DNA from 4 places in the Paenibacillus sp. FSL H3-0469 genome. Region 1 is predicted to be linked to each of the others. Evidence: riboswitches for the same ligand, from Rfam matches in the RefSeq annotation. Region 1 holds a riboswitch; each other region holds the start of a gene.

Region 1 (3,207 bases):
CACGATTTTATCCAGAATATTCTGATCAATCAGAAAGTTCTGGCCCAGGCTTTTTTTAAAGGAGAAGCCGTAACGCTGAATTATCGCTTTGGTTCTTGTTGGGGACGAGATATTGTCGATACCGCTCATGAAGTGATGCCTCCCTGATCAATTTGGGCGAGGGCTTGCGCGAATTCTTCGCGGGTAATGCCGAACATCGCCAGACGTTTGTACAGCTGCTTGCCATTGCAATAACCGATACCGAGCAGATTGCCAAGCTGCATTCTGCGCTCAGCCGCCCGGGGATGCACCATTAGACCTGCGGTCATAAGCTCATCCAGCCCGATGATAGCCGGTGCCCCCTCGAAGGAGGTATGTACGTGCTCCAGCGCATGGCGGATAGCTTCAGGCGAAGCATTCTCTATTCCGATATCGCCTTTGCGGGTGGCATCCTTCTCCGGGATGAAGGCATGCTTGCAGCCCGGCACCTTGGCCGCAACAATTTTGCGGATTCGCTCTCCGGCATGATCCGGGTCGGTAAGAATGATTACACCCCGGCGCTCCATGGCCAGCCTGATCTTGGCAATGACCCTGCTATCCACTGCCGAACCCCCGGTTTCAATCGTATCGGCCTCTACCGCCCGCTTAACGGCAACGGTATCGCTTTTCCCTTCAACTACAATTAGCTCTTTAATCATAAATATTTTTACTCCTTACTCCAGAACGCAAAAAGAAGAGGATTCGCTCCCCTTCTTTTTGGCTAAAGAATGTATAAGTGATGAGCGGCAGCTCTCAAAAATTCCGTAAGTGCTTCCCTCACTATATCGTATTAACCGCTAATTTGCAAAAGGCATTACGTTTAGTTCAGCTCCGGCTTCACAGGTCCGATCACATAAAGTGTGCGCGACTTGCGGCCGAAATTACGGGCATGACTCAGTGAATCGTAATAGACATCCACCTTGTTGCCTTTGATGGCACCGCCGGTATCCTCTGCTCGGCGAAACCCTAATCCTTCAATGTACACCCACCAGCCAATTGGTATAACACTAGGATCTACAGCTATAGTGCGGCCTTCCGTTACGCGTGTGCCGGAGGCAGTACGTGTTCCAATACCCGGTTCCTGCGACGAATACGCAGTCATGGATACGTTTTTGATCATTCTTTTGTACTCAAAATCCACACCAGCCTTACTGGTAACATTGCTGGCCTTTGCGCTGGCTTTAGATGACTTGGAGGTTGTTACAGGTTTGGAGACTTTGGCAGTAACTACAACGGGCTTAGGAAGCGGCTTGGTTCCAATGGCAATGACTTTGTCCTTGGTAACCGTCTGTACTTCCTTGCCGATCATGCGCATGGATGCCAGCTCGCCATCTTGATAGATCTTCTCGATGTGCTGGATCATTACGCCAGGCTTACCTGCCTGCGCTACTCTTACGGTTCCCTTAGTCAATGAGGGGTCTGCTGTCTTAATGACCCGGAAAGGCAAATTAGTTGTCCGTTGAACCACATGCTTGTTAATCCGGACAATTTTGATTTCCATGTCTGCAGATACTGCGGTTTCTAGCGAAGGGTAAATCTTGTCTAAGCCTTCGAGGCTGTAGCCCAGCTTGCCGATGGCCTGACCAATGGTATCCTCGGTCGTAAATAACGTCTCGGTCTTTCCGTCTACGGTAAGAGCGAACTTTTGCGCAGTGTTAATCACGATACGGTCGCCGTCTTTTATTTCATCACTAAGGCCAATAGATAATTCATCATGCGCCTGCAGCGAAATCTGTTCCTTAGCCAGCACATCACTGAACAGCGTTTCCCGCGTCTCCAGTGTCTGTACCTGTCCGTCTATTACTAGAGTAATTTCTTTCTTGCTCTGACCGTGTACGTACAGCAGTATTAACAGTGCGATAACAATCGATGCCACACCGGCAAGTAAAACTACGCGGGGATTTACTTGCTTCAACCGTAATGCGAAAGACCTGCTGGATGATTGCGAATCATGGGATACCTCTGGTTGGAATACGCCCACTCTTTCCATCCTCCTTACATAGCCCCGTCGTCCAAGTTATATCAAGGTAGACTGTATCACTTCTGACGAAACTAGGTTTGAGTTTGCAACAGGATACGCCCGCACTTGCTTCAGCGTTTCCTGCTCATGGATCGCCTGCTCGGCATAGTTACTCCGGAGATCTGTTATATAACAGTATGCCGGGAGCATTCTCATTATTCAAAACAAAAGAAGCCTAAAAAAGAGTTCATAGAGGACTCTTTCGTGGCTTCCCGGTATCGAATACGTCGGAATGCTTATGCACGAGGTTTCCTCTCTTACTTGCGCTTACGGGGTTAGCTGTCGGGTTCGGACATAAGAGAGACGCCCTATCTCAGGTCACCCGCTCACGGCGGTTGCCCTCAAATTCACCCCAAGACCACGTAAAGAAATCAAACAATGCCTGCGGCAATTCTGCATTTGTACTACGTTCATGCGGCAGAGCATTATTGGTTCCCCCATTCTCCATATCCGGAGACTCAGCGAGACGATCCATGAAATTAGTGACTGTCACAGTTACAACAGCTCACTGCACTGAAAAGATGATATCCTGTTTTGATACATGTTGTAAAGGACGATTCAACCACGTTTACGTAAAAAAATGATTAAAATATTGTAATAATCGACCGTTTTTCCGTTATAAAAGTTTAATATATCCGCTATACTTCATTTTTCACCGCATTTACTCCCGTTTTCAGAGTATACCAAATCGTTCCAGTGCGTTCGCATACGTAATTTCCGCCAATTCCTGTAATTCAATCCCTTTTATTGCCGCGGCCGCCTCCGCTACCAGCCTCACATGAGCGGTCTCATTTCGCTTGCCCCGGAAGGGGTGCGGAGTCAGATAAGGGGAGTCGGTTTCGATCAACAGCCGGTCCAGCGGAGTCTGGGCAAGCACCTCTTTAGGCACCCGTGCATTCTTGAACGTAACCGGTCCTCCAAAAGAAAGATGGAAGCCCAAATCAAGACACATCTTGGCACTTTCCCAGCTGCCGGAGAAGGAGTGCATTACACCGCCAACCTCGCCCGCCTTCTCCTCGCGGAGGATGCGGATCACATCTTCATGAGCATCGCGGTTATGAATACAGATCGGCATCTTCAGCTCACGGGCCAGCCCGATCTGCTTGCGGAATACTTCATGCTGTACATCCTTAGGAGAGGTGTCCCAGTAGTAATCCAGCCCGATCTCA
Region 2 (3,207 bases), 3.6 Mb from region 1:
GTATTAAAAAGCTCAAAGACAAATATGACCAGAAACCCTGCAAAACAAAGCACTCCTGAAGTGATTAGCACGATTTTTGTGTGAAAAGACAGAGCCTTCCAGCTTCTCTTGCGGTATAGATCCAGAATCACAATAAATCCAATTCCACCAATGATAAATAAAAATGAAATGACAATATTGACTAACGGATCACCAACATACCGGCTCAGACTATCCGACCATAATGAAAAACCTGCGTTATTAAAGGCCGAGATGGAATGGAAAATTCCATAATATAGGGCTTTGGCAACACCCAGGTCATTCGCCCACCGGATGGTCAACAACAATGCCCCAAGAGTTTCGAAGATAAATGAGATTAGTACAATGCTTAGTGATAGCCGGACGACCCCTTGTGTTTCAATGGAGTTCGAAGATTGCTGGATGAGTAAACGCTCCTTCAGCCCAATCTTCTTCCCCAGAATTACGGCAATTAGAACACTGAACGTCATGAATCCTAATCCTCCGATTTGAATGAGGAGCAGGATAATGATTTGTCCAAAGTTGGAAAAGTCGGTTCCTGTATCCAGCACCACCAATCCAGTGACACACACAGCTGAAGTTGAGGTAAACAATGCATTTAGCCATCCCACACTAGTTCCGGTGGATGAAGATACCGGTAAGGACAACATAATTGTCCCCAGAATGATGGTTACAGCAAAACCTAAAAGAATAATTCTTGATGAGGTTAGACTGAGTTTTCGAGTAAACCAAAGGTACCTTTTTGTAAACATATCACTGGCTCCTGTAATGATTCTTTTCGTAAATAAACAGCGCTGCGTCACCTTCAAGGGTGTGTGTCCAGTGAGAGTATCAGCCAGGTAGCTCTTGTTGAAAACACTGTTGATCCTTTAGATAATCGAGCAAAAGCCGGTTAAATAATTGCGGTTGACATAGGTGACTAGGATACATGGCATTCTCGATGATCGCTAAATGAGCTTTGGGATACTTAGCCGCTGTTTTTTTAACTTGCTCTAACACCCGCTCATTGTGATTACCTGACACGATCAGCACCGGAATTTGCAGCCGCAGCGCAAACCCGTAACCGTCCGAATACTTCAACGCCATGCGTTGCTTAATCCATTCTGTCGTCCGTTTATGCATAAGCTCTTTTCTCAAGATATGGTAAGCCAAGAGCCACCTGTGATAGGTGATACGTAAAGGCTTGATAAACATTTCAGCAGGGAGATAATGAGAAATCCAGGCACAGAACTGCAACGCTTCTTTCAACTTACTTCCGCTAGCAGAGTAATCACCTTGAAAATAACTATCCACCAAAATCATGGTAATCACCCGCTCAGGGAATAGATAGGCGAACTTCTGGGCAAGTATAGCTCCACTGGAGCAGGCTACAATTACAATCTTTTCTACATCCAGCTTATCTAATAATGCCTTTAGATCCTCAACTTGAGTGTCTACGATCCGGCCAATCTCAACATTCATCTTCCCTGACAGCCCGTTTCCTCTTAGATCATAGACAATTACTTTCGCGCGCTTACTGAAATATTCCGCCTGTGGTTCAAAAAGATGGTGGGAGGTCGAATAATCATGGATAAAAACGATGGGCAGACCGCTACCCGATATCTCATAATACAAGGTTGTTCCGTTGACATCAACAATAGGCACTGCAGGATTCCCCTCTCATGAACGCTTACGGGGTTAGCTGACGGATTCGGACCTGAGTAGCCCTACTCGATATTCTCGAGATTCACCCCGGAACTTTTGGTTCCCCCGTTTCCTTTACAGGAATTCAGCGGCAAATATCATTTCTCAGATTGCTCCTTACTTCTTTCCTTATGGGTCAGCAGATCATCCTGTACGCTGTTTTTCCACAAGGGAACGCCCGAACGGTAGGCCGCCCGGCCATTTAGATGGCCTGCGACCGGCGAAGTGATGAATACAAAAAGAATCGCCAGCAGCAGCTTGACACTGATCTCTCCATCTTTGAACCAAAAGTAAAGGAAGCCGCCGCCCAGTAAACATAACACCCCGAACGTTGCGCTTTTGGTGGCCGCATGTGAACGCAGATAGACATCGGGCAGCCGGATCAGGCCAAAGGCACTGATGCCGCAAAAAATGGCGCCCAGCACCACTAGAATCGAGCTAAACAACTCACCTGTCATGCAGTTCCCCTCCTTCTTCCACAACAACCCCACGTTCGATATACCTTGCGAGTGCAGTGGTTCCAATAAACGTCAGAATACCTATAACCAGAATTACCTCAAGAAAATTGCGGGTATCCAGCAGCATACTAATGACAGTAATCATAGCCAGTACATGAATGCCTATCGTATCTAGGGCGGCCACCCTATCCGAACGGGTAGGTCCTTTCAGAAGCCGGAACAGGCACGCGAGTATGGCCATTCCCAGAATGATCAATGCGGTAGTTAATAGTACGGAGACCATCAGCGGGTCACCTCCATGATCACTTGTTCGAAATTACCCCGGATCTGCTTCACCATTTCCTCAGCATCTTTGATGTCAATGGCATGAATAAATAGGGTCTTCCCATCCCTCGACACATCAAGGGTCAGCGTGCCAGGAGTCAGACATATTAGACAAGACAACAGTGTAACTTCCCAGGCTGAGGTTAACGCCGTCTCATAGGCGAATATTCCAGGGCGGATCGCCAGCTTCGGACGAAGAATATGATAAATTACCACAAAGTTCGAGATGGTCAATTCGCGGATAAAGATCAGCAGCAGCTTGAATATGGACCATAGGCGTTTTAAATAAAATGGCCGGGCCTGAGGCTTGGATCTTCTGAATAACAGCAGCATCCCTATGCCGAGCAGAAACCCGATAAGAAAAGTGGCGCCGGAGCTGCTATTATTGATTGCCATCCACAATAAAGCAACTAACAGATTAAACAAGAATTGTAGAGCCATTATATCTACTCCTTCAGTATGGCTTGAATGTATTCCGCAGGTGAAGCCAGAACCTCTCCGGCCTGTGCTACATAGGCATATAGAGCATCTGCTCCAATACCCATTGCAATGACAAGCACAAGCAGTGCAGCGGCGACAGCAGAAGCTCTCTTCAGGTTCACAGCAGGCAGTTCTCTCTCAGGTTCATTTCCCCAGAAGGCCAGCCTGAACATCTTGATTAAGGAATACAGCACCATAAAGCTTGAGCCGAGACCGATCAGAGACAGTGTCAGCATACCGGCAT
Region 3 (3,207 bases), 3.5 Mb from region 1:
TCTGATTATGCAGCACTGCCTGCCACCAATGCTTGGTCACGAATTGCGGAATCAGGACAGTAATATGATCCGTTGAAGAGGTCTTCCACTCTACTGTATCGATGAACTTCACCAGCGGGCGGATAATACTGCGGTAACGGGAGCGCAGGACGATCAGGCGAACTCCGGGGTTCCACTCCTCCCACTTTTGCTCCATCTTGTGAATCTCTTCTTCATCGAAGCCTACATATACAGCGACCACATTATCGGTCAAAGACTTCGCATAGCTGATCGAATGCAGTACAGCGCGGGTCACACCGGCGACAGGAACGACTACGGTGCTTCCTTTGATACAAGGCTTATCTGTTGCCGGACAGATTCGCAGCTGATCGGCAATATTCATATAATGGCGGTGAATCCGGTGGAACACGATAATGACGACCGGCAGGAAGATGAAAGCCATCCACACGCTGGAGAATTTGGTGATGATGAAGATCATGGTGATCGTTAATGTAGTTAGCATCCCGACCGTATTCACGGCGAACTTGCTCTGCCAGCCTTGCGGCTTCGTTCTGTACCATTGGACCATCATGCCAAGCTGCGATAGCGTGAACGGAATGAATACCCCTACTGCATATAATGGAATAAGTCCTTCTGTATTCCCGTGAAACGCCGCTACCAGCACTGCCGACATGACGCCGAGGAAAATAATACCGTTGGAGAAGCCGAGCCGGTCGCCGCGCACCATGAAGGCATGGGGCAGATATTTGTCTTTGGCGAACATGAACGCCAGCAGCGGGAAGGCTGAGTATGCCGTATTGGCTGCCAGGAACAGGATAACCGCCGTAATCCCCTGAATGAAGAAGTACAGCCCGCCCCGGCCGAAGGTAGACTCGGTAATCTGTGAGACCACGGTAGCCTTCTCATCAGGCATGATGCCGTACCAGTAAGCGAGCAGCGTAATGCCTGTGAACATCACCCCGAGAATGAGGCCCATGAGCATCAGCGTTTTGGCTGCATTTTTCTCCGCCGGCGCTTTGAAGTTTGGAATGGCATTGGAGACAGCCTCAACCCCGGTCAGAGCCGAACAGCCGGAGCTGAATGCCTTCAGCAGCAGAAACATACTCACGTTCGACACCGCCGAGCCAATCTCAGGAACCTGGGCATGAGCCCCGCCGGTTACATATTTGAAGATCCCTGCGATAATCAGCACGAAGATGGAGACGACGAACAGATAGACCGGGATAGCGATGAACGAAGCCGATTCGGTCACCCCGCGCAGGTTAACAATCGTTAAGAGCAAGATAACAGATACCGCTATGAGGACACTATGATTATGCAGATTTGGAAAAGCTGAAGTGATCGCATCCGTCCCCGCCGAGGCGCTTACCGCCACCGTCAGAATGTAATCCACCAGCAGAGAGCCGCCGGCCAATAAGCCGGTATGCACCCCCAGATTGCTTTTGGCGACAATGTACGCGCCCCCGCCCTGGGGATAAGCGAAGATCGTCTGCCGGTAGGATAAAATCAGAATAGCCAGCAGGCCCAATACGGCTAATGCAATTGGCAATGAGTACCAGATGGCGGTGAACCCGGCGGCCACCAGTACGATTAGAATTTGTTCTGTTCCGTAGGCTACAGACGAGAGCGCATCAGAAGACAGGACAGCCAGTGCTTTCACCTTGGATAACTTTTCATGATCGAGTTCGTTCGACTTCATCGGACGCCCGATCAATAGTCGTTTTACCTTGCTTACCATTGTAGTAACAGTTCCTCTCTTGGTTAAGTTGAAACGGGTTTCCCTGCGCTGTTTTCATAAGTGGATTTCATAAATGCAGGCACCAAAATAAGCATACGGAAATGATCCGCATGCCTTAGAGTGCATGGTCATTATCCCACTGCTGGCTTACGAGGTTAGCTGGCGGATTCGGACTGTGGTAGCCCTACGGTTACAGGCCCTGGCGGCCCGCTCCGATTCACCCCTTTTGGCCTTGGCCAAAGTGTGGTTCCCCCGTTTTTCCATCCGGAAAATTCAGCGCATATTCAACTTCTCACAAGGACTAATATTAAGCTACAACGCGTCTTCCGTAAAGCGTGGAAACAAATGAAAAAAGAATGAAAAGCACTCAAAACAACCAAATTCATCATCCGGTATGTCTTGATCTTTCATTCTCTTTCATTATCCCTTTAACACGTGATTTTACAGGGTTTTTGTATAATATTTTTTGCTAAAATTAAGGGCATTCTCTTCTCTTCCTTCTGCCCGTCAGCTACTTACTCTGCAGGCTCCTCTTTGCGTCCTGTCCAGAGCAGAATGGAGATTAAGGCAAAGGCTATAAGTGCAAGCAGAGGGACCGTTACAAATCCGAACCAATTCAGATAATCCTTGTTGCACGGTACGCCAATGGTGCAGGGAAGCACCTTGCTGAGCGCCGGAATTTTCTGCTCTGCATAATGATAAATAGAGATGCAGCCGCCGATCAGACTAAGAGGAAGCACATAAGGAATGATCCGCTTGTCCGCCCGGTAGGTGGCGATCCCCAGCAGGAACAACTGCGGGTACATGAAGATCCGCTGGAACCAGCACAGCTTGCACGGCTCGTAATGCAGGACCTCACTGAGATACAGGCTGCCCGCTACAGCTACCACACAGACGAACCAGGCCAAGTAGAGACAATTACGCCGGCAGAAGGCAGAGAAGGCGGTCATTGGGCGGCCCCTGCTCCCGCTGCTGCTGTTGCTGCCTGAATCTGGGCGTCAATCGCCTCCATATTGAAGGGCTCGTTCACCTTGATGCCGTTCACGTACAAGGATGGCGTATTCGTTACGCCCGTATCGGAGCCAAGCTGAATATCCCGGTCCAGTTCCTTCGCATAGGTGCGGTCATCAATATCCTTGCGCAGCAGGTCATAATCCACCGGCAGCTCCAGCTGCTTGGCGAGACTCACCATGAAGTCGGGCGTAGCCCACTCCTTGTCTTCATTCCCCTGGTTGGCATAGATCGCATCGAAGTATTTCCAGAACGCTTCCTGGTTCTGATGATACACCGATAGCGCTGCCAGGGAGGCCGTTCTGGAATCCTTGCCGATGAAGGCCAGATTCACGAAATAGAAGGCTGCTTTATTCTGATCTACATAACCTTGAACGATCTGCGGTTTGATCACACCGGTGAACTGGGCGCAAGCCGGACATTTGAAATCACCGAATTCCACAATTTTGACCGGAGCA
Region 4 (3,207 bases), 2.4 Mb from region 1:
GCAAATGCCGAAAGACATTGAGAATGTAAGGCTCCAGAGACGGATACTGATTCGCCAAAGAGACGAACTGCCGCAGCTTATGCAGGAACTCCGAGGTGAATTGCAGCTTCAGCAGATTGTACAGGGCATCGAGCGGTGTAGCATCGGGCGGCAGAGCAGCCAGCGGGTTATTTTCTTCCTCTTTCTCTTGGACAGCAATAATGCCAATGAAGTAGGCAGCGACTGCCTCTTCTTTACAGGAGAAGTAATTCGCAAAAGTCCGCCGGGAATACCCGGCCTTCTGAACAACATCGTCGACAATGAAGCCGTCCATGCCATGCTCAAGCGCAAGCTCGAAGGCCGCTACGGCTAAGGCGTAGGAGGTGGCTTCCTTTTTTTTGTCCCGCAAATTCAGTTTCGAATTCAAATTTCAACGTTCCTCCTTTCTTCAAAAGTTAAAGGCGCTATAGAATCTATAGATTCTATTATTGCTCAAAGGGAAAGATTGCACAATGAGCATCGAGTGACGGAAGTGTGAATGTTTTAAATTTGTAATAATGAGCTGGAGAAAAAAGGTGGGGGATGAGGGATGAGTTAGGAGGAAGTCATTGTGAGGATAATGAGAAATGGTGGAGTAGGCGAGTAAGTGCGTAGGTACGTAGATGAGTAGGTGAGTAGATGAGTAGGTGAGTAGATGAGTAGGTGAGTAGATGAGTAGATGAGTAGATGAGTAGATGAGTAGGTGAGTAGGTGAGTAGGTGAGTAGGTGAGTAGGTGAGTAGGTGAGTAGGTGAGTAGATGAGTAGATGAGTAGATGACTAGGTGAGTAAGTGAGTAGGTGAGTAAGTGAGAGGATGAGTAATGTTGGTGTAAACAGACGATAGCGCGAGCAAATCCCCGGGCGGATAAGAGCAGAGCTGAAGAATGCGCCTTCATTCGCGAAGGGACAGCAATTTTGGCTTCTTTTGTCATCCGTGAGGTTTTACATTAAATGGCTGCAGGCGTAAGATTCAATCAACAACCGAATGAAATGACACTGTTCTTGAAATGGCTGAATTCCGTAACGGGAACGGGGGAACCAACTGGTGCAGGCGGCTTAAGGATGGGCTGCTGAGTACCCGGGGTGAATCCTTGCCAGCGTGCTACTATGGCTCTGGTGAGGTAGGGCAATCTCGCTGTCCGAATCCGTCAGCTAACCCCGTAAGCCTCGAAGAGAGAGGATGAGCGCCATGATCGATTAACCGACCACGGAGAGCCCTGCTGCTGTGGTCTTTTTGTTGTGCAGGAGAGGGATAAATCCCACTAATTGCGCTGAAAATGGGCTGGATGCGGAAATGAGAGGGATTAATCCCTCAGATTGCGCTGAAAATGGGCTGGAGGTGGAAATGAGAGGGATTAATCCCTCAAATGCAGAGGAAAGTGGGAGGATGAAGAGCACAAGTGCACCTGAATCCCGGCAATGTTGGCTAAACGAGCAAATGAAGAGCACAAGTGCACCTGAATCCCGGCAATGCCAAGTTGCGTCTCAGCCCCTACTAACCAAGCAGCCTAAAGTGAAAATTAAAGGAAATAGTGACGGAGAGAAGCACAATTAAATCATATAACAACATTAATTAGTCAATTTAAATACGAATTAGTCTTGTATGTACCACATTAGTCTGTTTCCGCATCACCCAAATAGTCAGCTAATGCATCATCACATTACATTGAAAGGAGGGGTTACCATCGTTACTGTATTTATCGTCTGCTTCTGGGTGGGCCTCCTGCTTATCCTCAGCGGCAGCATTCATGGACATGGTCTGGCAGGCCACCTGCATGTCGGGGGCGGGGATGCGGGTGGACCGGGCTTCCTGCCGATTCTTCCGTTGATGGTGTTTGTCACCGTCTGGGGCGGCACGGGGTATATGCTTGTCAATTACAGCGGGATGCAATTGCTTGCCGTAGTGCTGGTCTGTACTTTGATTGCCCTGCTGCCGGGCATTCTGCTCTACACCGTGCTGGCACGGGTGATGACCCGGTATGACAGCAGTATGAGTGAACTGGATTATGATCCGGCCGGCCAGCTCGGGTATATCAGCATCGCCGCAGCGGATGGGGCTGTGGGAGAGATGAAGTATGTGCTGCACGGGACCATGCGCTCCATCGGCGTGCGGGCGGAATCCGGCCAGCAGCTGCTGCGGGGCGACCGGGTGATTATTGTGAAGACGGATAAGGGGATCGCAGCGGTCACTCTGTTCGAACGGGAAATGGAACATAACTAACGGGGAGTGTCGGAGCAAATGTTAATTTTATATGTAACCGGAGCTATTGTTGTAGTGATTCTGCTGGCGTTAACCAGTATTGTGACCGCGTATAAAAAGGTTCCGCCCAATCAGGCCATGATCGTATACGGTCTCGGCGGCAAAAGAGTGGTTCAGGGCGGCGGGACGTTCGTCATCCCCGGCTTTCAGAACAATAAAACCATCTCCATGATGCTGATGAGCTTCGATGTTATCCCGGCGCAGGCCATGTTCTCTCGTCAAGGCATCAAGCTGAACCTGGAGGCAGTCGCCCAAATTAAGATTAAAAGCGATCCAACCGCGATTCTCACTGCCAGTGAACAGTTCATTGACCGGCCGGAAGAGGACCGTGAGACGATTATTTTGCATTCGGTGGAGGGTCATCTGCGCGGCCTCATCGGCCAGCTCAGTGTAGAATCCATACTCAAGACCCCAGACGAAATCAACAGCAAGATGCGGGAGACCTGCTCAGAGGATCTCGACAAAATGGGGCTGGAGGTGGTCAGCTTCACCATCAAGAAGATTACCGACGACAAAGGGTACATCGACAATATGGGGGTGCCCGAGATTGAGCGTATCCGCCGCGACGCCAGTATTGCCAAGGCCGAAGCCGAACGCGACATTCAGATCAAGCAGGCCGAAGCGGAGAAGGAATCCTCCATTGCCAAAGCCAATGCCCATCAGGCGACCATAGAAGCGGGAACCGCCGCCCGTGCGAAGGAATCCCTGTTCGAGAAGGAGCTGAATATTAAGCAGGCGGATTTCAAGCTGGAGACCGAGGTGAAGAAGGCGCAAGCGGATCTGGCGTACGAATTGCAGCAGAACAAGATCAAGCAGTCACTGGTTACGGAACAGGTGAAAATCACTCAGATGGAGGCCGAAGCCAACCGCACAGTCCGGGAGATTGAGGTCGAGCTGAAGCAGAAGGAGCTGGAGGCGACGGTAATCA

Evidence for each region. Region 1 has a riboswitch for cyclic di-AMP ahead of NSS83_RS19950 (3D domain-containing protein). Riboswitches for the same ligand answer to the same signal wherever they lie in the genome.
Region 2: another riboswitch for cyclic di-AMP. It lies ahead of NSS83_RS03675 (alpha/beta hydrolase); the one in region 1 lies ahead of NSS83_RS19950 (3D domain-containing protein).
Region 3: another riboswitch for cyclic di-AMP. It lies ahead of NSS83_RS04250 (APC family permease); the one in region 1 lies ahead of NSS83_RS19950 (3D domain-containing protein).
Region 4: another riboswitch for cyclic di-AMP. It lies ahead of NSS83_RS09345 (hypothetical protein); the one in region 1 lies ahead of NSS83_RS19950 (3D domain-containing protein).

The regions. Positions count from the first base shown of each region.
Region 1 is NZ_CP150302.1:4,525,159-4,528,365, reverse strand. It holds gene rsmA (16S rRNA (adenine(1518)-N(6)/adenine(1519)-N(6))-dimethyltransferase RsmA) at 1-129, opposite strand, end outside; gene rnmV (ribonuclease M5) at 126-677, opposite strand; gene NSS83_RS19950 (3D domain-containing protein) at 839-1,999, opposite strand; cyclic di-AMP (ydaO/yuaA leader) riboswitch at 2,288-2,512, opposite strand; gene NSS83_RS19945 (TatD family hydrolase) at 2,712-3,207, opposite strand, start outside.
Region 2 is NZ_CP150302.1:881,099-884,305, reverse strand. It holds gene NSS83_RS03680 (TrkH family potassium uptake protein) at 1-770, opposite strand, end outside; gene NSS83_RS03675 (alpha/beta hydrolase) at 850-1,662, opposite strand; cyclic di-AMP (ydaO/yuaA leader) riboswitch at 1,670-1,802, opposite strand; gene mnhG (monovalent cation/H(+) antiporter subunit G) at 1,800-2,159, opposite strand; gene NSS83_RS03665 (Na(+)/H(+) antiporter subunit F1) at 2,149-2,442, opposite strand; gene NSS83_RS03660 (Na+/H+ antiporter subunit E) at 2,442-2,924, opposite strand; gene NSS83_RS03655 (Na+/H+ antiporter subunit D) at 2,930-3,207, opposite strand, start outside.
Region 3 is NZ_CP150302.1:998,490-1,001,696, forward strand. It holds gene NSS83_RS04250 (APC family permease) at 1-1,738, opposite strand, end outside; cyclic di-AMP (ydaO/yuaA leader) riboswitch at 1,867-2,027, opposite strand; gene NSS83_RS04255 (disulfide oxidoreductase) at 2,254-2,688, opposite strand; gene NSS83_RS04260 (DsbA family protein) at 2,685-3,207, opposite strand, start outside.
Region 4 is NZ_CP150302.1:2,111,420-2,114,626, reverse strand. It holds gene NSS83_RS09350 (TetR/AcrR family transcriptional regulator) at 1-406, opposite strand, end outside; cyclic di-AMP (ydaO/yuaA leader) riboswitch at 1,019-1,201, shown strand; gene NSS83_RS09345 (hypothetical protein) at 1,686-2,240, shown strand; gene NSS83_RS09340 (SPFH domain-containing protein) at 2,259-3,207, shown strand, end outside.